Syntrophotalea carbinolica DSM 2380: one gene and its partner. The protein of the gene in region 1 interacts with the protein of each later gene in a pairwise test. Links are inferred from orthologs where the notes say so. Each region holds a gene or a part of one and is shown in the gene's direction. Other genes may lie near its edges.

Evidence for each region.
Region 2: the proteins of rho (region 1) and yhbY interact in binary tests that used the Escherichia coli proteins (3 or more experiments, as listed by UniProt). The link is inferred for Syntrophotalea carbinolica DSM 2380 from one-to-one orthologs.

What each region holds. Positions count from the first base shown.
Region 1 is NC_007498.2:3,137,456-3,148,597, reverse strand. What follows is about bases 1-2,854. They hold rho (transcription termination factor Rho), read left to right. Parts: upstream 1-730; coding sequence 731-1,978; downstream 1,979-2,854. Other genes in these bases: thyX (FAD-dependent thymidylate synthase), read left to right, coding at 2,461-2,854; rpmE (50S ribosomal protein L31), read left to right, coding at 2,104-2,313; PCAR_RS14665 (lipoprotein), read left to right, coding at 1-263. Also shown: more of thyX, read left to right, coding at 2,855-3,147; prfA (peptide chain release factor 1), read left to right, coding at 3,180-4,247; prmC (peptide chain release factor N(5)-glutamine methyltransferase), read left to right, coding at 4,250-5,113; murA (UDP-N-acetylglucosamine 1-carboxyvinyltransferase), read left to right, coding at 5,149-6,402; hisG (ATP phosphoribosyltransferase), read left to right, coding at 6,497-7,156; hisD (histidinol dehydrogenase), read left to right, coding at 7,171-8,463; imidazoleglycerol-phosphate dehydratase HisB, read left to right, coding at 8,540-9,127; imidazole glycerol phosphate synthase subunit HisH, read left to right, coding at 9,131-9,751; hisA (1-(5-phosphoribosyl)-5-[(5-phosphoribosylamino)methylideneamino]imidazole-4-carboxamide isomerase), read left to right, coding at 9,751-10,482; imidazole glycerol phosphate synthase subunit HisF, read left to right, coding at 10,696-11,142. UniProt on the Escherichia coli protein: Facilitates transcription termination by a mechanism that involves Rho binding to the nascent RNA, activation of Rho's RNA-dependent ATPase activity, and release of the mRNA from the DNA template.
Region 2 is NC_007498.2:1,904,080-1,915,064, forward strand. What follows is about bases 8,273-10,969. They hold yhbY (ribosome assembly RNA-binding protein YhbY), read left to right. Parts: upstream 8,273-9,313; coding sequence 9,314-9,625; downstream 9,626-10,969. Other genes in these bases: PCAR_RS09110 (complex I 24 kDa subunit family protein), read right to left, coding at 8,273-8,462; PCAR_RS09120 (deoxyguanosinetriphosphate triphosphohydrolase), read right to left, coding at 9,668-10,798. Also shown: [FeFe] hydrogenase H-cluster maturation GTPase HydF, read right to left, coding at 1-190; PCAR_RS09080 (aspartate ammonia-lyase), read right to left, coding at 187-1,599; [FeFe] hydrogenase H-cluster radical SAM maturase HydG, read right to left, coding at 1,602-3,026; [FeFe] hydrogenase H-cluster radical SAM maturase HydE, read right to left, coding at 3,032-4,102; PCAR_RS09095 (NADH-dependent [FeFe] hydrogenase, group A6), read right to left, coding at 4,288-6,045; PCAR_RS09100 (NADH-ubiquinone oxidoreductase-F iron-sulfur binding region domain-containing protein), read right to left, coding at 6,064-7,524; PCAR_RS09105 ((2Fe-2S) ferredoxin domain-containing protein), read right to left, coding at 7,543-7,926; more of PCAR_RS09110, read right to left, coding at 7,944-8,272.

The sequences.
Region 1 (11,142 bases):
TGTGGGAATATCGCAGTCCGCTTGGCGAGCCTTTTTTGAATCTGCAGTATCCTGATTTCGATGAGGCGCATTACAATAAAAGCGATCAGGTGGCTCTGAAGTATATCACCCTGCCGGGGCTCGAACGCGCTTTGACCGAGCCGGATGAAGGGTGGTTCGGGCAGACTGAGGTCCCCGTGGTTTACCATCAGCTGTTCAAGGAGTTGGCTTCCGGATTGAAGCCGGGATTGCTCAATCCGTTCAGTAACGGGAATGCGGAATGAATCGGTAGGGTCTGTTTCGTTATCCGATACCGCCGAAGGTGATCAAGGGGCGCCCCGTGGGCGTCCCTTACCTGGCATTTGTTGCGCAAAAAGGTAATTAATCCATTGACAGTCCGTCTCAAACAGGGTAGATAGTAGGGAGAATCAATTGTTTGATCCTTCAGAACAGAAGTCCCTTACCACGCTACCTTTCGGAACAACATCCCGTAACGATTCAAAATCGAGCTGTTTGTAACAGGAATAAAATCCCAATGGTACCGCATGGCGACGGGGTGTCGCGCGTGGTACCCCCATGATAAGGAAAACCGTCCTACCCTTTCTGTAACCAATCCAAAAGTTGTAACATCAATACGGTCCGGGCGACCGCAACGACAGGCGAAAATGGCAGGTGACGTGCTCCGCAAGATCCGGCATGCATGACGACCGAGAAAAGCTTGTCATGGTCGGCGTGCATTTTAGGAGAAAAAATGAATTTAAAGGAACTCAAAGAGAAGAAGATTACCGAACTGGCGGCGATCGCCAAGGACCTTAAGCTTGACGGTGCCGCCGGCATGCGCAAGCAGGACCTGATCTTCACGATTCTCAATGCCACCGCTGAGAAAAACGGAGCTATTTTCGGCGAAGGTGTCTTGGAAATCCTGCCCGACGGTTTCGGTTTTTTGCGGGCGCCTGACGCAAACTATCTGCCCGGCCCCGACGATATCTATGTTTCACCGTCGCAAATCCGACGGTTCAATCTGCGTACCGGCGATACTGTGTCGGGGCAGATTCGCCCACCCAAGGAAGGCGAGCGCTATTTTGCCCTGCTTAAGGTTGCCGAGGTAAACTTCGAAAATCCGTCGGTGGCCCGTGACAAGACTTTGTTCGACAATCTGACTCCCCTTTATCCGGAGGAGCGTATTGTTCTTGAGGCGGCTCCGGACAACCTGTCCATGCGCGTTATGGACCTGGTTACGCCTATCGGTAAGGGCCAGCGTGGGCTTATCGTTGCGCCGCCGCGAACCGGCAAGACCATCCTTTTGCAGAATATTGCGAATTCCATTGCCGTCAACCATCCGGAAGTGTATCTCATCGTGCTGCTTATCGATGAGCGTCCCGAAGAAGTCACCGACATGCAGCGTTCCGTCAAGGGCGAGGTCATTTCCTCGACCTTCGACGAGCCGGCCACCCGCCACGTGCAGGTCGCCGAGATGGTCATCGAAAAAGCTCGCCGCCTTGTCGAACATAAGCGCGATGTGGTTATTCTGCTCGATTCCATCACCCGCCTGGCGCGTGCCTACAACACGGTGGTGCCGCCCAGCGGTAAGATTCTTTCGGGCGGTGTCGATTCCAACGCTCTGCACAAGCCCAAGCGCTTTTTCGGCGCGGCGCGTAACATTGAAGAAGGTGGCAGCCTGACCATTATCGCCACCGCGCTGGTCGATACCGGCAGCAAGATGGATGAGGTCATTTTCGAGGAATTCAAGGGCACCGGTAATATGGAAGCCGTGCTCGACCGGCGCCTGGTCGATAAGCGCACTTTCCCCGCGATTGACGTCAACAAGTCCGGCACCCGCCGCGAAGAATTGCTGGTTGGTCAGACCCAGTTGCAGCGGCTCTGGCTGTTGCGCAAGGTGCTTTCCTCCATGAATGTCGTCGACAGTATGGAATTCCTGTTGGAAAAGTTGTCCGCAACCAAGACCAACGATGAGTTTTTCGAGTCTATGAACCAGTAGGCGATGCTGTCCAGAAAAGCCTTGCGATAAGCTGTCCGAAATGGTAAAAGATACGCTTTGCCTTGCGAAGTTTTCGCTTTATGTCCGAGCCCTGTACTAAGCCAGGGTGATAAGGAGAAGAAGTCATGAAAGAAGGGATCCATCCTAAATACGAGGCGGTCGAGGTCAAGTGCCACTGTGGCAATGTTATCCAGACCCGCTCTACCAAGTGTGCCGATATGCAAGTCGAGGTTTGCTCGGCCTGTCATCCGTTCTATACCGGTAAGCAGAAGCTGCTCGATACAGCTGGTCGTATCGACCGTTTCCGCAAGAAATACGCGAAGAACAACAAGTAATTGCCGGAGACGGCCCTCCGGGGCCGTTTCTTTTTTTGTTCACAGGCAGAAACGCGCGGGGCGTTTCTGCCCTGTTGCATTTGGGCCTTCCGTAAACTGTCTCCAGCCTTGATCGTGGTGACAGGCGCAGGGCCGGGCGGGAAAGACATGCTCGTACAACTGTTGACTCATACTCCTGAGCCCGAGCGGTTGGTGGCTGCCGCCGCCCGTTTGTGTTATTCGGCATCTTCCGTCGAGGAACTGTTGCAGCAGGACAGCGCCCGCAGGGAGGCGCTGCTCGCCAAGATTCTCTCTGTCGGTCATCTGTCTACCCTGGAACATGTCTCTTTCACCTTCGGTATTGAAGGGGTCAGTCGTGCCTGTTCCCATCAGTTGGTACGTCATCGCCTGGCTTCCTATTCCCAGCAAAGTCAGCGTTATGTCTCGCATAAGCAGCGTTTTACCGCGGTAACGCCGCCTTCCATCGCCGACCGGCCTGAACTGCTGGCTACCTTTGAAGCGGCATTGGAAGAAATGCACCGGGTTTATGCCGAGCTTATGGAGGCCGGGATTCCGGCGGAAGATGCACGTTTTGTGTTGCCCAACGCTGCCGAGACCAAACTGGTCATGACCATGAACGCTCGTGAACTGCTGCATTTCTTTGCGCTGCGCTGCTGTCGCCGGGCTCAATGGGAGATCCGCGCGCTGGCGGTGGAAATGCTGCGCCAGGTACGCGGTGTCGCGCCGGGTCTGTTCGCTGCCGGCGGTCCCGGGTGTCTTGTCGGTGCCTGTCCCGAAGGTGCTATGACCTGTGGCTGCGTGGATGAAGTTCGCAAGGAATTCGCCAATCTTTGATGCCCGACTGAGAGAGCAATCGTAAGCTGATGATATTTAACAAGCTCGAAGAAGTGGAAGATCGGTTTCGTGAAGTCGAGGGGCTGCTGTCGGACCCGCAGGTCGTGTCGCAGCAGAAACGTTTTCTCGAGTTGACGCGCGAACATGCCGAACTGTCGTCGGTAGTCGCGGTTTATCGCGAATACAAACGGGTAAGCGAAGATATCGAGGGGAACCGCGAGTTGCTGCAGGATAGCGACCCTGAAATGCGGGAGATGGCCAAGGCGGAGCTGCCCGAACTCGAGGCTCATCGTGAAGAACTGGCTCAGCAGCTTAAGGTTCTGCTGTTGCCTAAAGATCCCAACGACGACAAGAACGTTATCCTTGAAATCAGGGCAGGTACCGGTGGCGACGAAGCGGCACTGTTTGCCGGCGACCTGTTCCGCATGTACAGCCGTTTTGCCGAGGGGCAGGGTTGGAAAGTCGAGACCATGAGCGTTTCGGACTCCGAAGCCGGCGGATTCAAGGAAATTATCGCCATGATCAGCGGCAACCGGGTGTATTCGCAACTCAAATACGAGAGCGGCACCCATCGGGTGCAACGGGTGCCGGAGACGGAGGCCCAGGGGCGTATCCACACCTCGGCCTGCACGGTGGCGGTGTTGCCCGAGGCTGAAGACGTTGATGTGGATATCGATCCGACCGATCTGCGCATTGATGTTTACCGCGCCTCCGGCGCCGGAGGGCAGCACGTCAATAAAACCGAATCGGCGGTGCGTATTACGCATGTGCCCACCGGAGTGGTGGTTTCCTGCCAGGACGAAAAATCCCAGCATAAAAACAAGGCCAAAGCCATGAAGGTGCTGAAGTCCCGCATCCTGGATCAGGTGATGGCCGATCAGCAGGCGCAGATGGCCGCCGATCGCAAAAGCCAGGTCGGTAGCGGCGATCGCAGTCAGCGTATCCGTACCTACAACTTCCCCCAGGGGCGTTGCACCGATCACCGCATCGGTTTGACGCTCTATCGGCTGGAAGGCATCATGCAGGGCAATCTCTCCGAGTTGGTCGAACCCCTCACCCTGCATTATCAGAGTGAGGCCATGGCGGCCCAGGAGGCGTAAGTTTGGCACAAATCTGGACCGTGCTGAAAATACTGCAGTGGACCGCCGATTATTTCCGGGATAAGGGGATTGACAGCGGCCGGCGCGATGCCGAGTTGTTGCTTGGTGCCAGCCTCGGGATGGACCGGGTGGGCCTGTATCTTAATTTTGACCGTCCTCTCGAGGAGTCCGAGTTGACGGCCTATCGTGCCCTGGTGGTCAAAAGGGCCAGGCGCGAACCGTTGCAGTATATCCTGGGCGAGACGGAGTTCTGGTCTTTGCCCCTGTCGGTTTCTCCGGCGGTGCTGATCCCCCGGCCCGATACCGAGGTGCTGGTGGAGGAAGCTCTGCGGGTGGCCAACGGGTCGCGAGTTCTCGATGTGGGCACCGGTAGCGGCGCCATAGCCATCGCCCTTGCCCATGAACTTGCCGATGCGCAGGTGGTGGCGCTGGATATCTGTCCCCAGGCTCTGGCGGTGGCTGCCGATAATGCCCGCCGCAACGGTGTCGACGATCGGGTGCGGTTTCTTGAGAGGGATCTGGCGCAACTGCCCGAGGGGCCTTTCGATCTGATCGTTTCCAATCCCCCCTATATCCCGGCGGCTGATCTCGACGGACTGATGCCCGAAGTTCGAGATTTCGAACCGCGTCAGGCCTTAAACGGTGGGCAAGATGGTCTTGATCCTTACCGGCTGCTGGCGGCGCAGGCCGATACGTGTCTGGTGCCCGGAGGCTGGCTGCTGGTGGAGGTCGGTATCGATCAGGCCGCCGCGGTGCGGCAGCTGTTCGATGACGCCGGACTTGTGGACGGCTTCGTGCGGGACGATTATGGTGGCGTGCCGCGGGTCGTGGGGGCTCGCCGCGGCGCAGATCATAGTATTCACTGAGCATATGCACCCTTTTCTTCAAAGGTGGTACCAGGTTGGATAAGATTGTCATTCATGGTGGAAACCGACTCAAGGGCGAGGTTCGGATCAGCGGCGCCAAAAATTCAGCGCTGCCGCTGTTGTTTGCCACCTTGCTTGCTCCCGGGCAGCACCAGCTCGAAAATGTGCCGGCCCTGCGGGATATTTCGACCGCCGGAAAACTGCTGAGCATCCTTGGCGCGGAAGTGCATAGCCAGGAAGGGGTGTTTTCTGTCGATGCCACCCGGATTCGCAGTGTTGAGGCGCCCTACGATCTGGTGCGCACCATGCGTGCCTCGGTTTTGGTCCTCGGTCCGCTGCTGGCGCGACTGGGACACGCCCGGGTGAGTTTGCCCGGCGGCTGTGCCATCGGTGCCCGGCCCATCAATCTGCATCTCAAGGGGCTCGAGGCCATGGGTGCCGAGATCGATCTCGACCACGGCTATGTCGAGGCCCGGGCCAAACGGTTGCATGGGGCCAATATCTACCTCGATATTCCCACCGTCGGCGGTACCGAAAACCTGCTGATGGCGGCGTGTCTTGCTCAAGGTACCACCGTAATTGAAAATGCTGCGTGCGAACCGGAGATCGTCGATCTGGCCACGGCTTTGACCTGTATGGGGGCCCGTATCGAAGGTGCCGGGACGGACCGTATCGTTGTCGAAGGGGTCGATGAGTTGCAGCCGCTGCATTACGCCGTAATGCCGGACCGCATCGAGGCCGGTACCTTCATGGTGGCTGCGGCCATGACCCGAGGGGATGTGCGGTTGCTCGGTGCCCGTCAGGCCGACCTCGAGGCCTTGATCAGCAAGCTCCAGGAAGCCGGCGTCACCATCAGCGCGGAGGATCATGCGTTACGCGTGCGGGGTCCGCGCCGCATCGCTCCGGTCGACATCAAGACCCAGCCTCACCCCGGTTTTCCAACGGACATGCAGGCTCAGTTCATGGCTTTGATGAGTATTGCCGACGGTACCAGCGTGGTTACCGAGAGTGTTTTTGAAAACCGCTTTATGCATGTTTGCGAACTGCAGCGCCTTGGCGCAGATATCGCCATCGAAGGCAAGACCGCCAAGGTGCGAGGCGTCAAGGAGTTGCTTGGCGCGCCGGTTATGGCCACCGATCTGCGTGCCAGCGCCAGTCTGGTGCTGGCCGGACTGGCTGCGGAAAATACGACCGAGGTTTCGCGCATCTATCATCTCGATCGGGGTTATGAGCGCCTCGAGGAAAAGTTTCGAAATCTTGGTGCGCACATCGAGCGAATCAAGGGCTGATGGGTCCTTGGTCCCTGGCCGTTGGTCATTCATGTATATGAAAACATGCCGCTGAACAACCAATGACAATGACAATCGATAAAGGACCGTCCTTATGAGCGATTACATAACGTTTGCCCTGCCCAAGGGGCGTATTATGCGGGACTCCATGGAGCTGTTTGCCAAAATCGGCATCACCTGTCCGGAGATGAGCGGCGACAGCCGCAAGCTGGTGTTCGAAAACCCCGAGACCAAATTCCGCTTTATGGCGGTGCGGGCCACGGATGTTCCGACCTATGTCGAATACGGCTGTGCCGATTTGGGAGTGGTCGGCAAGGATACCCTGCTGGAGCAAGGCAAGGATCTCTACGAGCCCTTGGATCTTAAGTTCGGATACTGTCGACTGGTGGTGGCCGAGCCGGGCGAGCTGTCGCGCGATGAGGATCCGGCCGACTGGTCCAATATCCGTGTGGCAACCAAGTATCCCAATATTACCGAGCGTTACTTTGCCGAGCGCGGCGTGCAGGTGGAACTCATCAAGCTTTACGGATCCATCGAGCTGGCGCCTCTGGTCGGGCTGGCTGAACGTATTGTCGACCTGGTGTCGACAGGCGCTACCATGCGCGACAACGGTCTGGTGGAGGTGGAGACCATCGGTGAAATCACCAGCCGCCTGATCGTTAACCGTGCCAGCCTCAAGACCAAGCATCAGCGTATTACCCGCATTATACAGGACCTGGAACGGGTATTGGCTGAAGACGCCGGGAACGATTGAGGAGCCAGGTTATGATGCGATTGTTATCATTTGATGATTCCGATTTCGGTGCTGCTCTCGGCGCCATTGTCGCCCGGGGGGAAACGCCGCCCGAAGGGGTCGAGGAAACGGTTGCGGAAATCCTCGAGGCGGTGCGCCTGCAAGGCGATCGCGCTTTGCTCGAATACACGACCCGTTTTGACGGGTTGGATCTTACCGCAGCGCAACTGCAGGTTACGGCAGAGGAGATCGAAGCGGCTTTGGCCGCTGTGGATAGCGAATCGATGGCCGCATTGCAGCTTGCGGCCGACCGCATCGCTGCTTTTCATCGTCGCCAGAAGACCGAGACCTGGCTGACTACCGACGAGCAGGATGTTATGCTGGGCCAGATGGTGCAGCCTTTGGAGCGGGTCGGTATCTATGTGCCCGGTGGCAAGGCCAGTTACCCCTCGTCGGTTTTGATGAATGCCATTCCCGCCAAGGTGGCCGGCGTGGCTGAGGTGGTGATGGTGGTGCCCATGCCGCACGGCGAGGTCAATCCCCATGTGCTGGCGGCCGCGCACCTGGCCGGCGTCGATCGTATTTTCAAGATCGGCGGTGCCCAGGCGGTTGCCGCACTGGCTTACGGTACCGAGAGTGTGCCGCGGGTCGATAAGATTACCGGACCGGGTAATATCTATGTCGCCACCGCCAAAAAAATGGTTTTCGGGCAGGTGGATATCGACATGATCGCCGGTCCCAGTGAAATCCTGGTCATCAATGACGGCAGCGGCACCCCCGAGCACATCGCCGTCGACCTGCTGTCCCAGGCCGAGCACGATGAGCTGGCAGCCGCTATTCTGGTGACTACCGATGCCGATTTCGGCCGGCGCGTGCAGCAGGCAGTCGAAGAGCAGCTGGCAACGTTGAAGCGGGCCGCTATCGCACGCTGTTCCATCGATGCCTTCGGGGCCATCCTGGTCGCCCGCGATCTGGAGCAGGCGGTGGCACTGAGCAACAGCATTGCGCCGGAGCACCTGGAGTTGGCGGTTGACGATCCCTTTTCCCTGCTGCCCAGAATCCGCCATGCCGGGGCCATCTTTATGGGGCACCATTGTCCCGAAGCGGCCGGAGACTATCTGGCCGGCCCCAACCATACCCTGCCTACCGGCGGGACCGCGCGCTTTTTTTCTCCGCTGGGGGTGGACGATTTCGTCAAGAAGTCGAGCATTATTTCCTTCTCCCGGGAAGGGCTCGATCGGTTGGGCCGGTCTATCGTGCATCTGGCCGAACTGGAAGGACTGGAAGCCCATGGGCGTTCCGTTTCCATTCGCCTGAAGGATAGCTGACCATCGCCGCCTGGCCGGTGAAAAGGCCGGCTGTATCGCCATCTCTGTCAACCAACTGCTGGCAAGGGGGTTTGCCATGTCTCGCAGCGCCACTATCGATCGACAGACGCAGGAAACCCAAATCAATTTGGACTTGACCCTTGACGGGTGCGGCGAAGCCTGTATCGCCACACCTGTGCCTTTTATGAACCATATGCTCACCTTGCTTTCCCGTCATGGGTTTTTTGATCTCACGGTCAAGGCCGAGGGCGATGTCGAGGTGGACGATCATCACACGGTAGAGGATCTCGGTATCTGTCTGGGGCAGGCCTTCGTCAAGGCTCTCGGGGACAAGCAGGGCATTCGCCGCTATGGCGCCGCCACGGTTCCCATGGATGAGACGCTGGCCTCGGTGCATATCGATTTTTCCGGGCGCTCGTGCCTGGTGTTCAATATGGACCTTCCCAAGGCCAAGGTCGGCAGCTTCGATGTGGAGCTGGTCGAAGAATTCTTTACCGCATTTTGTAATCACGCCGGGGCCAATGTGCATGTCAATCTGGTCTACGGGCGCAATCTGCACCACATGATCGAAGGCGTATTCAAGGCCTTCGGTCGAGCGTTGGATGAGGCCACCGGACTCGATCCTCGCATTCAAGGGGTGCTGTCCACCAAAGGAAAGCTGTAACAGATGATAGTCATTATCGATTACGGGATGGGCAATCTGCGCAGTGTGCAGAAAGGCTTTGAAAAGGTCGGCTACAGTGCGCGGGTGACGGATGACCCCGCCGTTGTGGCGCAGGCCGATAAACTGGTGTTGCCCGGTGTCGGCGCCTTTCGCGACTGCATGGATCAGTTGACGGCCGGCGGTTTTGTCGAGCCGATTTTGCGGCATGTCGAGTCCGGTCGGCCGTTTCTCGGTATCTGCCTCGGTTTGCAACTGTTGTTTACCGAAAGCGAGGAGTTCGGCCACCACCAGGGGCTGAATATTATCCCCGGGCGGGTGGTACGGTTCCCCGGCGACATGCAGGAGCAAGGGGAAGTTCTGAAAGTGCCGCATATGGGCTGGAACCAGATCGATATCCAACGCCCCGCGCCGATTTTTCAGGGGCTCGATAGCGGCGAGTCTGTTTATTTCGTGCATTCCTATTACGTCGTACCCGAGGATGCATCGGTGGTGGCGGCAACGGCTGATTACGGGCGCACCTTCTGTGCCGCCGTGTGGCGGGACAATGTCATGGCGACCCAGTTCCATCCGGAAAAAAGCCAGCAGGTCGGTCTTAGAATCCTCAAGAATTTCGGAGATATGTGATGATAGTTATTCCCGCCATCGATTTGAAGGAAGGCCGCTGTGTGCGTCTTGAACAGGGCCTGATGGAGAAGGACACGGTTTACAACGACAACCCCGGTGCCCAGGCCCGCAGTTGGCAGGAGCAGGGTGGCGAGCTGTTGCATATTGTCGATCTCGACGGTGCTTTTGCCGGCGTGCCGCGTAACCGTGACGCTATCCGCGCCATTGCCGAGGCCGTTTCGATTCCCACCGAACTGGGCGGCGGGATTCGTGACCTGCCGACCATCGAAGCCTATCTCGAGCTTGGTATAGATCGCGTCATCCTCGGTACGGTGGCCAAAGAAAATCCGGAGTTGGTTCGTGAGGCCTGCCGGTTGTTCCCCGGGCGTATCGTGGTCGGCATCGACGCGCGCGACGGGTTGGTCGCAGTGCGCGGATGGGCCGACGTTACCGAAAAGCTCGCAACCGAATTGGCCAAAGAGATGGAAGGGTTCGGTGTCGAAGCGATCATCTATACCGATATCGCCCGTGACGGCATGATGGGGGGGCCGAACCTTGAGGCGACCCGTGCCCTGGCCGAGTCGATCTCGGTGCCGGTCATCGCCTCCGGCGGCGTCTCCTGTCTGGAAGACATCGCCCGTCTCATGACCATTGAAGACTCCGGGGTGACCGGCGTGATCACCGGCAAGGCGCTGTATACCGGCAGCCTCGATCTGCGTGAAGCGGTGGCTCTGACCAAGGGCAAAGCCTGATTTCGTGCCGATTTTGATCTTTGCCTATAAAATGAATATGTATCGCAGAGCACGCTGAGTTCGCCGAGGCGGGCTTTTGGTGTGACTGTTTTCTTTGCGATCTCAACGGTTTTTTGCGGTAAAAAAACCGGTTTTCCCGGGTTTCGATCCAATTAATTAACTCGCGGCCCTTGTAATCGGGGTGCGGCGTTCTTATCTTGTGAAGGACGAGCCATGCTGACGAAACGTATTATACCCTGTCTCGATGTCAAGGACGGTCGGGTGGTCAAAGGGGTTCAGTTCCTGGAGTTGCGCGATGCCGGCGATCCGGTTGAGGCGGCCGAGGCCTATGACGCCCAGGGGGCCGATGAACTGACCTTTCTTGATATCACCGCTTCCAGCGACAAGCGCAATATCATTCTCGATGTGGTGTCCCGCACCGCGGAGAGGGTTTTTATGCCCCTTACCGTCGGCGGCGGCATTCGCACCATCGAGGATATCCGTAATCTGCTCAATGCCGGAGCCGACAAGGTTTCCATTAATACCGAGGCGGTCAATAACCCCGAGTTTGTCAAAGAAGCAGCCGAGCGTTTCGGCTCCCAGTGTATCGTTGTGGCCATCGATGCACGGCGCGTCGCCGATAGCGATCCGCAGCGCTGGGAGGTTTATATTCACGGCGGC
Region 2 (10,985 bases), 1.2 Mb from region 1 along the record:
CAATAAACAAAACCGGCCCGATGGGAAGCATTTCCATCGGTTTTTCAACGGCATCGGTGGTCGTACCGGCGACGTTGGAAACGATAGAAACATTTTGCCGGGTCAAGGCATTGAGTAATGAAGATTTACCTACGTTGCGGCGGCCGAACAAGCCGATGTGCAACCGCATTCCTTTCGGTGTAGCTTTCATCGAGGCCCCTTGTTTATGGGCGTTCCCAGACGGGTAACGCTCTCCGGAGAGATGAGTTCGTCAAAAGTTTCCGCCGTAACCAGACCGCCTTCGATGGCGAGCTCGCGAAGACCCCGCCCCGTGGTCGCTACCTGCTGGGCAAGTTCGGTGGCTTTCTGATATCCGATCAGGCTTACCAAAGCGGTGACACTGGCGGTTGAATTGATGACATGTTGGCGGCAGCGTGCTTCGTTGGCTTCGAGTTGTTCCACGCAAAAGCGCCGTAATATACTGCATGCATGATTTAACAGATCGATGCTTCCGAGTAAAGCGTCGGCCACTAACGGAAGAAACGGATTAAGTTCCAGATGGCCCATGGCACAGGCTTGAGCGATAGTCTGATCGTTGGACATGACAACCATGGCAGCCTGGGAAACCGCTTCCGGAATGACCGGATTGACCTTACCGGGCATAATGGAGGATCCGGCCTGTCGATGCGGCAGACTCAGCTCCCCTATGCCAGCATCGGGACCGGAGGATAAAAACCGAAGGTCCCCAGAAATTTTAAGCAGATTGGTCGCTAACGCCTTGAGAATACCGCTGACTTCAACAAAGGCATCCACATTCTGCGTTGCATCGATCAGGTTTTCGGCGCGAGCCAGACCCAGTCCGGTTATGCTTCGGAGTTTTTCCACCACCTTGAAAATATATTGCCGAGGGGCGGCAAGCCCGGTACCGATAGCCGTCCCGCCGAGGTTAACCACCCTGAGGCGCTCTTCACATTTGTAAATACGCCATCGATCCCTGGCAAAAGCATCGGCATAAGCGGACATCTCCCGACCCAGGGTGGTCAGGGCCGCATCCTGCAACTGGGTGCGTCCTATTTTGACCACATGGGCCAAGGCTTTTTCCTGTGCCTGAAAGGCCTCGAGCAAGGCGACAACTTCCCTTTCCAAAAGCCGCAATTGCTGAATCGCAGCGACTTTAAGGGCGGTCGGAAAGGTATCGTTGGTCGATTGATGGCGATTGACATCCTCGAGAGGGTTTACCGTCCCGTATTCGCCGAGAGGTTTGTCCAGCAACTGCAGGGCGCGGTTGGCCAGAACCTCATTCACATTCATGTTGGTCGAAGTTCCGGCACCACCTTGCAGAGCATCCACGACGATATGATCATCAAGCCGCCCTTCCATCATTTCGGTACAGGCGTCCTCGAGGGCCTGGGCTTTGGGTTCAGGCCAGCAACCCAATTCGCGGTTGGTGCGGGTACACGCCAATTTAACGGCACCAAACGCATGAACCAGAGCCCGACTGACTTTTCTTCCGGTCAGGGGAAAGTTTTCCAGAGCTCGAACGGTATGGATGCCGTACAATGCCTGCTCCGGAACTTCAAGCTGGCCAAGAAGATCTTTTTCCGTACGATATGCGCTCATAATCAAAAATAGATATCGCGAACGTTGCGGTCCTTGATTTCTTCCAGTTGTTTAAGAGTACGGTTTTTCATCTCGCCATCTTCCATTTTGGCAAGTTCTTCGGCAATAAGTTTTTCACCGACAGCCCGTGTTTCCTCGGAGGCATAATCGACCAGGTACTCTTCCAGGGTCAACAACGCATTGGGGGTACAGTAACGCTTGATGAAACCGGGGATACTGAACTCCATAAAATGTTCGCCTGTGCGACCGCTGCGATAACAGGAGGTACAGAAACTGGGAACATAACCATCGCTAATCAACTCGCACATAACCTCATCCAGGGAACGAATATCGCCAAGGCTGAACTGTTCCCGTTCCATAACCTGGGCATCTCCCGCTTCGGTGTATCCGCCGAGTTCGATACGGCTGCCGGCATCGATTTGAGAAACACCGAAGGACATCAGCTCTCTGCGCAGTTCAGGTTTTTCGCGGGCGGTGAGAATCAGCCCCGTATAGGGTACCGCAAGTCGCAAGATAGCTATAATACGCTTGAAGTCCTCGTCGTCGACGAAATACTCTTCGTTGAAGTCAACCCCTTGAGCAGGACGGAGCCTGGGGAAACTCAATGTGTGAGGGCCGACATTGTACCGCTCCTGAAGATACAATGCATGACGAACCATGCTAAGCACTTCGAAACGCCAGTCATATAAACCGAAAAGAACACCGAGCCCGACGTCGTCGCAACCGGCTTCAAATGCACGACTCAGACCGTCAAGTCGATAAAGGTAATTTCCTTTTCGGGTATTGCCGGGATGCATCATGGAATAGGTATCGTGATGATAGGTTTCCATGAAAATCTGGTACGTGCCGATCCCTGCCTCTTTGACCTTTTTATAGCCTTCGATATCGAGAGGCGCAGCATTGATATTTACGCGGCGAATCTCCCCGTTTCCGGATTTGACGGAATAAACATTTTTTACCGTATCCGCAATAAAATCGGCATCGTATTTGGGATGTTCTCCGAATACCAGTATCAGACGTTTGTGTCCCTTATCCTCAAGGGCAACGACCTGCTGACCTATTTCCTCGGGAGTCAAAGTGCGCCGTATCGCATCAAAATTCGACCGCTTAAATGCACAATAGGTGCAATCATTAATACAGTCATTGCCGATATATAAAGGCGCAAACAGAACGATACGATTACCGTAAACGGTTTTTTTAAGTTCCCGGGCTGCGGCAAATATTTCCTCAATCAGCGCAGGATCGTCGGTCAGAACAAGTTCAGCCGTTTCCTCAACGGAAAGCGCTTCTTTAGCCAGACTTTTGGCAATAATTTCGCGAATCCGAGTGGCATCCGGTTTCTTGCCGGCCAAAAGCGCATTGAGGTGGTTCTCATCGATAAAATCGACGGCGTTTTTACTGAGTTCCATGGATGGTAAAGCACACATAATAATCAGCCCTCTTTCCGCTTGGATGTTGTGGTTTGTTGAAGATGATGCGGCGAGTCACCCCGCCCGCTTCCCGGAGTCCTGCCGAGATGCTCTATTTGCCTGAATGCTGCATCCCGGCTCTCTTCCGCCGTTTCCGTGGAAGCGGCCTTGCTGGGATAAATTTCGTATAACTTACGATACTGCAAGGGCGTCAGGTTAGGCATAACGACGTTGGCCCCCCAACAGAGGCCCATCTCACGTCCGGCCTGACGATCCAGGGTAGCAAAAGCAGTGGTACTGGGGATATTGGCCCCTGGACAAACGATGCGCGCCAAAGCCAGAACCCTTAACCCCATTTCAACGCTGCCTGGCACCTGATCGATACCCGCGTCGGAAACCTGCCCGGCACCCAATGGTGTTTGAGGATGGGGGATAAAGGGACCTACGCCGATCATATCAAGAGACAATTCCCCAAATAACTCTATATCGCGAGCCAGATCTTCATAGGTCTGCCCGGGAATACCGATCATGACGCCACTGCCGGTTTCATAACCTAACGATTGCAGCGTTTTCAGCATGGAAATCCGATCACATGGCGCATGACCGTCGCGCGGCGGATGGATGTAATTGAACAATTGACTGTTGGAGGTTTCAAAGCGCAGCAAATAACGATCGGCACCGGCTTCCCTCCAGGCCGCCCACTCATCGACCTTGCGCTCTCCGAGACTCAATGTGACGGCAAGATTCGTTTCTGATTTTATAAGAGAAATCAGTTCCCCGATGAAATCTTTGGATAAGCCGGGATCTTCACCGCCTTGCAAAACAAGGGTTCCGAAGCCGAAATCCACAGCCTTGCGTGCACAATCAAGTACTTCATCAGCGGTAAGACGGTAGCGTGTAATGGCCTGATTGTCCCTACGGATGCCGCAGTAAAGACAATTACGACTGCATATATTGGAAAGTTCGACCAAACCCCGCAGGTGTACGGCATCACCAACATATTGCTGTCGAATCTGGTCGGCCCTATCCCTTAGCGGATAAACCTCAGGTCCGGGCGGACATTTTAACCAGCGGATGATGTCCTGATAATTCATAATGTTCTATCCATCCTTTAAAAACGTGTATTTGAATTCGAAGGTTGAGATGGATATTAAAGAAAAAGCGACAATCATTCTTTGATGCACATCAAATTTTTCCTTTTTATGGTGTATACCAAAAATAAAAAGGCCGGGTGCAACAGCACCCGGCCTTTTCGTTAAACCAGAAGGATAAATCCCTCTTACAGCTGCTGACGCTTGAAGTAGTGCGTATGCAGCAGGTGATGCGCTTTTTCGCTGAGCGGTTTACCCAGGTATTTCTCGTACAGCTCAATGATGTACGGGTTTTCGTGGGATTTACGGAGCTCTTTACCAGCATCTTCGTTGTACAGAACCTGATTACGCTTGGCAAGAATTTCCATATCACCGTGATGGTAAGGCTGACCACCACCACCGATGCAGCCGCCGGGGCAGGCCATGATTTCAATAACATGGAACTGCTTTTCACCGTTCCGAACCATTTCGAGCAGTTTACGGGCATTACCCAAACCGCTGGCTACGCCAACATTCAGGGTATGAGGACCGACCTGGATTTCAGCGGTCTTAACACCGGTCAGGGTACGAACTGCTTCGAACTCGACTGCAGGCAGGGTTTCGCCGGTGGCCAGTTCGTAAGCGGTACGCAGAGCAGCTTCCATAACGCCGCCGCTGTTACCGAAGATCGGAGCAGCACCGGTCGAAGCACCAAGAGGTGCATCGAAATCTTCATCAGGCAGTTTGGCGAAGTCGATATTCATGCGCTTGATCAAACGACCGAGTTCGCGGGTCGAGATAACGATGTCGACGTCGGGGTTACCGTTAACGGCAAATTCCGGACGAGAACATTCGTATTTCTTGGCGAGACAAGGCATGACAGAAACGACGACCATCTTTTCGCGAGGAATGCCAAGGATTTCGGCATAGTAGCTTTTGGCGATGGCACCAAACATCTGCTGCGGAGATTTGGCGGTCGAAGGAACGTCGAGCATGTCAGGGAACTGATGCTCGAAGAACTTGACCCAACCCGGGCAGCAGGACGTCATAATAGGCAATCTGACGTTCTTATCACCATCGAGGAATTTCTGCAGACGGTCCAGGAATTCGGAGCCCTCTTCCATAATGGTAAGGTCGGCGGCAAAATCGGTATCGAACACGTGATCGAAACCGAGGCGACGCAATGCAGCAGCCATTTTCCCGGTAACGCTCTGACCGGGTTCCATGCCACAAGCTTCGCCCAATGCAGCGCGAACAGCAGGAGCGGTCTGAACGACGGTGACCTTTTCGGGATCGGCGATAGCGTCGATGACCTTCCAGGTATGATCGTTTTCAACCAGGGCGCCAACGGGGCAAACGGCCGTACACTGACCGCAGTTGGTGCAAACAGTGTCGTACAAATTCATCTCGAAAGCAGGAGCAACAACTGCATCGAAACCGCGATTTACGCCCGACAGGACACCGCAGGTCTGAACGTCGTTACACATGGTTTCGCAGCGGCGGCACAGGATACATTTGTCCATATCGCGGATGATGGACGGGGAAACGTCCTCGCGATAGGTAGACATGGCACCGGCGACACCCACTTCGCGGATACCGAAGTACTCAGCTAAGTTCTGAAGCTCACAATCTCCGGACTTGGCGCAGACAAGGCAGTCCTTGGGATGGTCGGAAAGCATCAGCTCGAGAACGCTGCGACGGGCATTGAGAACGCGGATGGTGTTGGTCTTGACAACCATGCCGTCCATGACCGGAGTAGCGCAAGCGGGAGCCAGATTGCGGCGTTTTTCCACTTCAACGACACAGATACGACAGGAAGCCGTCATGTTGTTGAATTTCATTTCGTCCATCTGCAGGAAACACAGAGTGGGGATGTGGACGTCAAGCTTTTTGGCCGCGTCCAGTATGGTGCTACCCGCCGGCACCTGAGTAGCTTTACCATCGATGGTTATATTCATCATAGACATCTGGAATGTCTCCTTTCGTTACTGTTTGATGATGGCGTCGAACTTACACTTGTCCAGACATGCGCCGCACTTGATACATGCAGCCTGGTCGATGACATGGACTTCCTTCGGCTTACCGCTGATGCAGTTAACCGGGCAGACTTTGGCGCACAGGGTACAGCCAACGCACTTCTGGTCCACAACAGTGTATTCGAGCAGTTCGGCGCAAACGCCGGCAGGACATTTCTTGTCGATAACGTGCGCGCGGTACTCGTCTTCGAAGACGCGCATGGTCGACAATACCGGGTTAGGCATGGTCTGGCCCAGGCCGCACAGAGCGGTGTCCTTGATGTTCACCGACAGGCTGCGCAGTTTTTCCAGATCTGCTTCGGTACCCTGACCGATGGTGATTTTATCAAGCAGTTCGTAGATACGCTTGGAGCCGATACGGCAGGGCGTACATTTGCCGCAGGTCTCGTCCATGGTGAAGTCGAGGAAGAACTTGGCAACCGACACCATGCAGTCCTCTTCGTCCATGACGATCATGCCGCCGGAACCCATCATCGACTGGCGTGCCACGAGGTTTTCGTAGTCGATAGGAGCGTCCAGATCCTTGTAGGTCAAAGCACCGCCGGAGGGGCCGCCGGTCTGAACGGCTTTGAATTCCTTGCCGCCGGGGATGCCGCCGCCGATATCGTAGATAACTTCTTTGAGGGTGGTTCCCATGGGAACCTCGATCAGACCGACATTGGCGATCTTACCGCAGATACAGAAAACCTTGGTGCCCTTGGAAGTTTCGGTACCGATCTTGTTGAACCAGTCGGCGCCCTTCATGATGATGGCCGGGATGTTGGCCAGGGTCTCGACGTTGTTCACGATGGTCGGCTTGTTCCAGTAACCGGCTTCGGCAGGGAAAGGAGGCTTGGTGTAAGGCTCGCCGCGGTTACCTTCCATGGAGTTGATCAGGGCGGTTTCCTCGCCGCAGACAAACGCGCCGGCGCCGTATTTCAACTCGAGGTCGAAACAGAAGTCGGTGCCCATGATGTTGTCGCCCAGCACGCCCATTTCCTTGGCCTGCTCGATGGCCATTTTCAGGCGGGCAATGGCCAGCGGGTACTCGGCACGGATGTAGATGGTGCCTTTGTTGCCGCCGATGGCGTAGGCGCCGATGGCCATAGCTTCCAGAACGCTGTGCGGGTCGCCTTCGAGAACCGCGCGGTCCATGAATGCCCCCGGGTCGCCTTCATCGGCGTTACATACGACATGCTTGATGTCGGAGTCGTACTTGGCGGCAAAACCCCATTTTACGCCGGTGGGGAAACCTGCGCCGCCACGGCCGCGCAGACCGCTGTTTTTCATCAGTTCGATAACGTCGGCAGGCTTCATTTCGGACAGGCATTTGCCCAGAGCCTGGTAGCCGCCGACGGCAATGTAGGACTCGACGGATTCCGGATCGATAAACCCGCTATTGCGGGTGGCTATTCTAAGCTGAGTTGCCATAGCTATGCTCTCCTTATATTAAAGTACAACGCGCTCGTAGGCGGCAGGGATGACACCATCAACCAGTTCCCCGCTTTTGATGTATTTCTGAACCAGTTCTTTGGCTTTGTCGCCTTTAACATAGCCGAATACGACAGGTTCCTTGCCGGGCAGCGTAATTTCAACAGTAGGCTCAGCGTAACAGTAGGTCTGGCAACCAACCTGCTGGAACTCCACATTGCTCAGCCCCTGAGCTGCAACTTCAGCTTTCATGGCCTCCAGAACTTCCTTGCCGCCGGAAGCGATGCTGCAGGTAGCCAGAGATACGTTTACGAGTACTTTTTCGCTTTTAGTTTTAACGGCGGCAGCCTTCAGCTCTTCAGCTTTTTTCTGCAGATCCGCCATAGAATTAATCTTGGCCATATCGAGTTATCTCCCTATTAAGCAAAGTCAGCAAGAATGTCTTTGACCTGATCAGGCGTCACATTAGCGTAAACCTTCTCGCCGACCAGAACAACCGGTGCCAGAGCGCAAGCACCAACACAGCGCAGACAGTCGATGGAGAACTTACCATCTTTGGTCACTTCGCTTACCGTAACACCAAGCTGCTGCTTGAGGGCGTCAACAACCTTATCAGCACCTTTAACGAAGCAGGCGGTACCCATACAGACAGAGATGGGATGCTTGCCTTTGGGGATCATGGTGAAGAAGGTGTAGAAGCTGACAACACCATAAACTTTAGCCAGAGATTCATCCATCTGATCGGCAACGAACTCCTGCACTTCTTTAGGCAGGTAGCCGAACAGACTCTGGGCTTTATGGAGAACCGTTACCAGATGGCCTTCCTTGGTGGGCAGCGTAGCTACGAAATCCGCAAGCTGCTGATACAGCGTTGCCGGCAACGTGGCACGATCTGGAATTCTGCATTCCCCGCTTTTCTGACATGTGGACGTTTGCATACTGTTCTTCCTCTCCTTGTGATTCGCCAAATCGGGATTTGGCTTTGGTTTACGAAAGAAACTCAAGATTTTCTTCAGCATTGGCGCCTCCTTGTATCAAAAAACGTAACTAGGAACATGTGGGCGAAAAACATCATTATTCCTAACAGCGTTTTCGCGTCGGACAAACCTTCTTGAACTCAAGCAGCAACATCACATCACAAACCTATCCCAAAGCACTCCAAATAAACCATATAATGGGCGGCACTGTCAATCACATAACTACATAATTTTATAACGATTTTTGGTGCAGTTTGACCCAGGACATGCGCCAAACTGTAACAATATGAGCCACTTTAGCGAACCGCATTTCATGTCCGGCACACTCACTCGAATTATCATGCACCGGGAACGGAAAAATGGCTTTTATATAACGATGGAATAAAAAAGAAGAAGTGAAACATCCAGACAGCCGGAGACGCATCTGAAACGCCACGGACAGCCTTTTGGGTAGGGGGTTCCTCGGTATTTGAATGCTGGCAAGACCAATATTCATGGAGGCATCTTTTGTGGCCGCCGGGGCCCGTTAAAGAGTTGTTTTGATTTCGTCCCAAAAACGCCGATATGTAACCATCTTTTTGGCGTTTGGTCAACACCTTAATTAGCATTTAAAAGTGACGCACTATGTCTAAAAACAGACCAGCCACGACACGTCTCGGAACACCCTAACCGTTGAAAACTGCCACTTTCCCCGCTATCGTCCGCACCCAACAGGATTCCAGAACAGGTAGACCGAAATTTGTTGCCAGCCACCAGACAGATAAGCTAGTATCCACAGTTTGCTCGACAAACAATCAAGGAGCTTTACGAATATGGATATATCGAACAAAAGTACGGCGTTGACGGGAAAGCAGGTCAGACACCTGCGCGCACTGGGCCACCATTTAAAACCCGTAGTGCTCATAGGCAAAGAAGGGGTCTCCGCTGCCCTTATCAGCAGCATCGATGAATGCCTGACACGTCATGAATTGCTTAAAATCAAGGTTCTTGAAACCTGTCCGCTTGATCGCAAGGAAGCAGCCGACCTGATTGCAAGTGAAACCCGCGGCCACGTAGCTCAGGTGCTGGGTCGAACCATTTTGATCTATCGTGCGGCCGAATCCCCGACTATTGTACTTCCTTAAGCGAAGACAATCGAAGCGTCCGCAAGTGTCAGCCGGACACGCTCACACCGGCTCGTACGGTTCAAAAAGTTTTTTATATTCGTCCAAGGCATAGCGGTCCGTCATGCCGGCCACAAGGTCGCATATAGCGCGCTCCTTGCCGTGGATTTCAAATCTTGCATGATATTCCGCCGGTAGCAACGAAGGCGTCTTAAGGTAACTTTCAAAGATCATTGAGAGAATGCGCTCAACCTTGACGCGCATTCTCTCCACTTTATGGTGCCTGTAGAGCCGCTCTCGAAGAAACTGCTTTAAGATTTTGTTCTGAGTGCGGACAGCGCTGCTGAAACAAACCATACGATCGTTCTGTCGTCGGACATCCTCAATGGAGCGTATTCCACGGGCTGCGATATTTGCTGAAGTGGTTGCCACTACATCTTCAATAAGTTGTCCTATCAATGTACTTATGGTTTGATAAATATGCCTCGAAGGCTCCAGTGAAGGGAATTGTCGCTCAATAGAGGTAAAGGCTGCGCTCCACAATGGCACCTCGTGCAACTCGGCAAGAGTTATGTACCCCGCCTTGAGCCCATCGTCTATATCATGATTGTTATATGCAATTTCGTCAGCCAGATCGATGATCTGCGCCTCTAGCGTGGGCGGCACATGGGGTTGATATTCCTGCGCTTCATGCATGGAATGAGACGATATGTCGGAATGCTTTATAATACCCTCCCGGGTCTCCCAGGTCAGGTTCAAGCCGTAAAAGTCAGGATAACGCTCTTCCAGGTATTCAACAATACGCAACGATTGCCTATTGTGCTCAAACCCGCCAAACCCCTCCATGAGCCGATCCAGGACATCTTCTCCGGTATGCCCGAATGGCGTATGCCCCAGGTCATGAGCCAGCGCCAGCGCTTCGACAAGGTCTTCGTTCAAAAATAGACGACGGGCGATGCCACGTGCGATCTGCGCAACCTCGAGAGAGTGGGTCAGGCGGGTTCGATAATAATCTCCCTCATGGTTTACGAAAACCTGGGTCTTGTATTCGAGTCGGCGAAAGGCCGCGCAATGAATAATACGATCACGATCCCTTACGAAGGCGCTACGGTCATCACGAAAATCTTCGCGGTAGCGCCTTCCACGACTTTGATTGCTGCGTGCAGCGTAGGGAGCCAAATCGGGTCGCTCCATCAGCCTCCTCCTTATGCAAAATACAGTTTTAAGACCAGGAAATACTTTAAGCCGCATCCGTGGCAAGGATTCTTATGGCCACGACGCCAACGCCCCACTCCCTCAAAAGAAACACATTATGTTGTCGCACAGGACTCAATACATTACAGCCGATCTTCAAAAAGCGCAAAGCCGCATAACATCAATA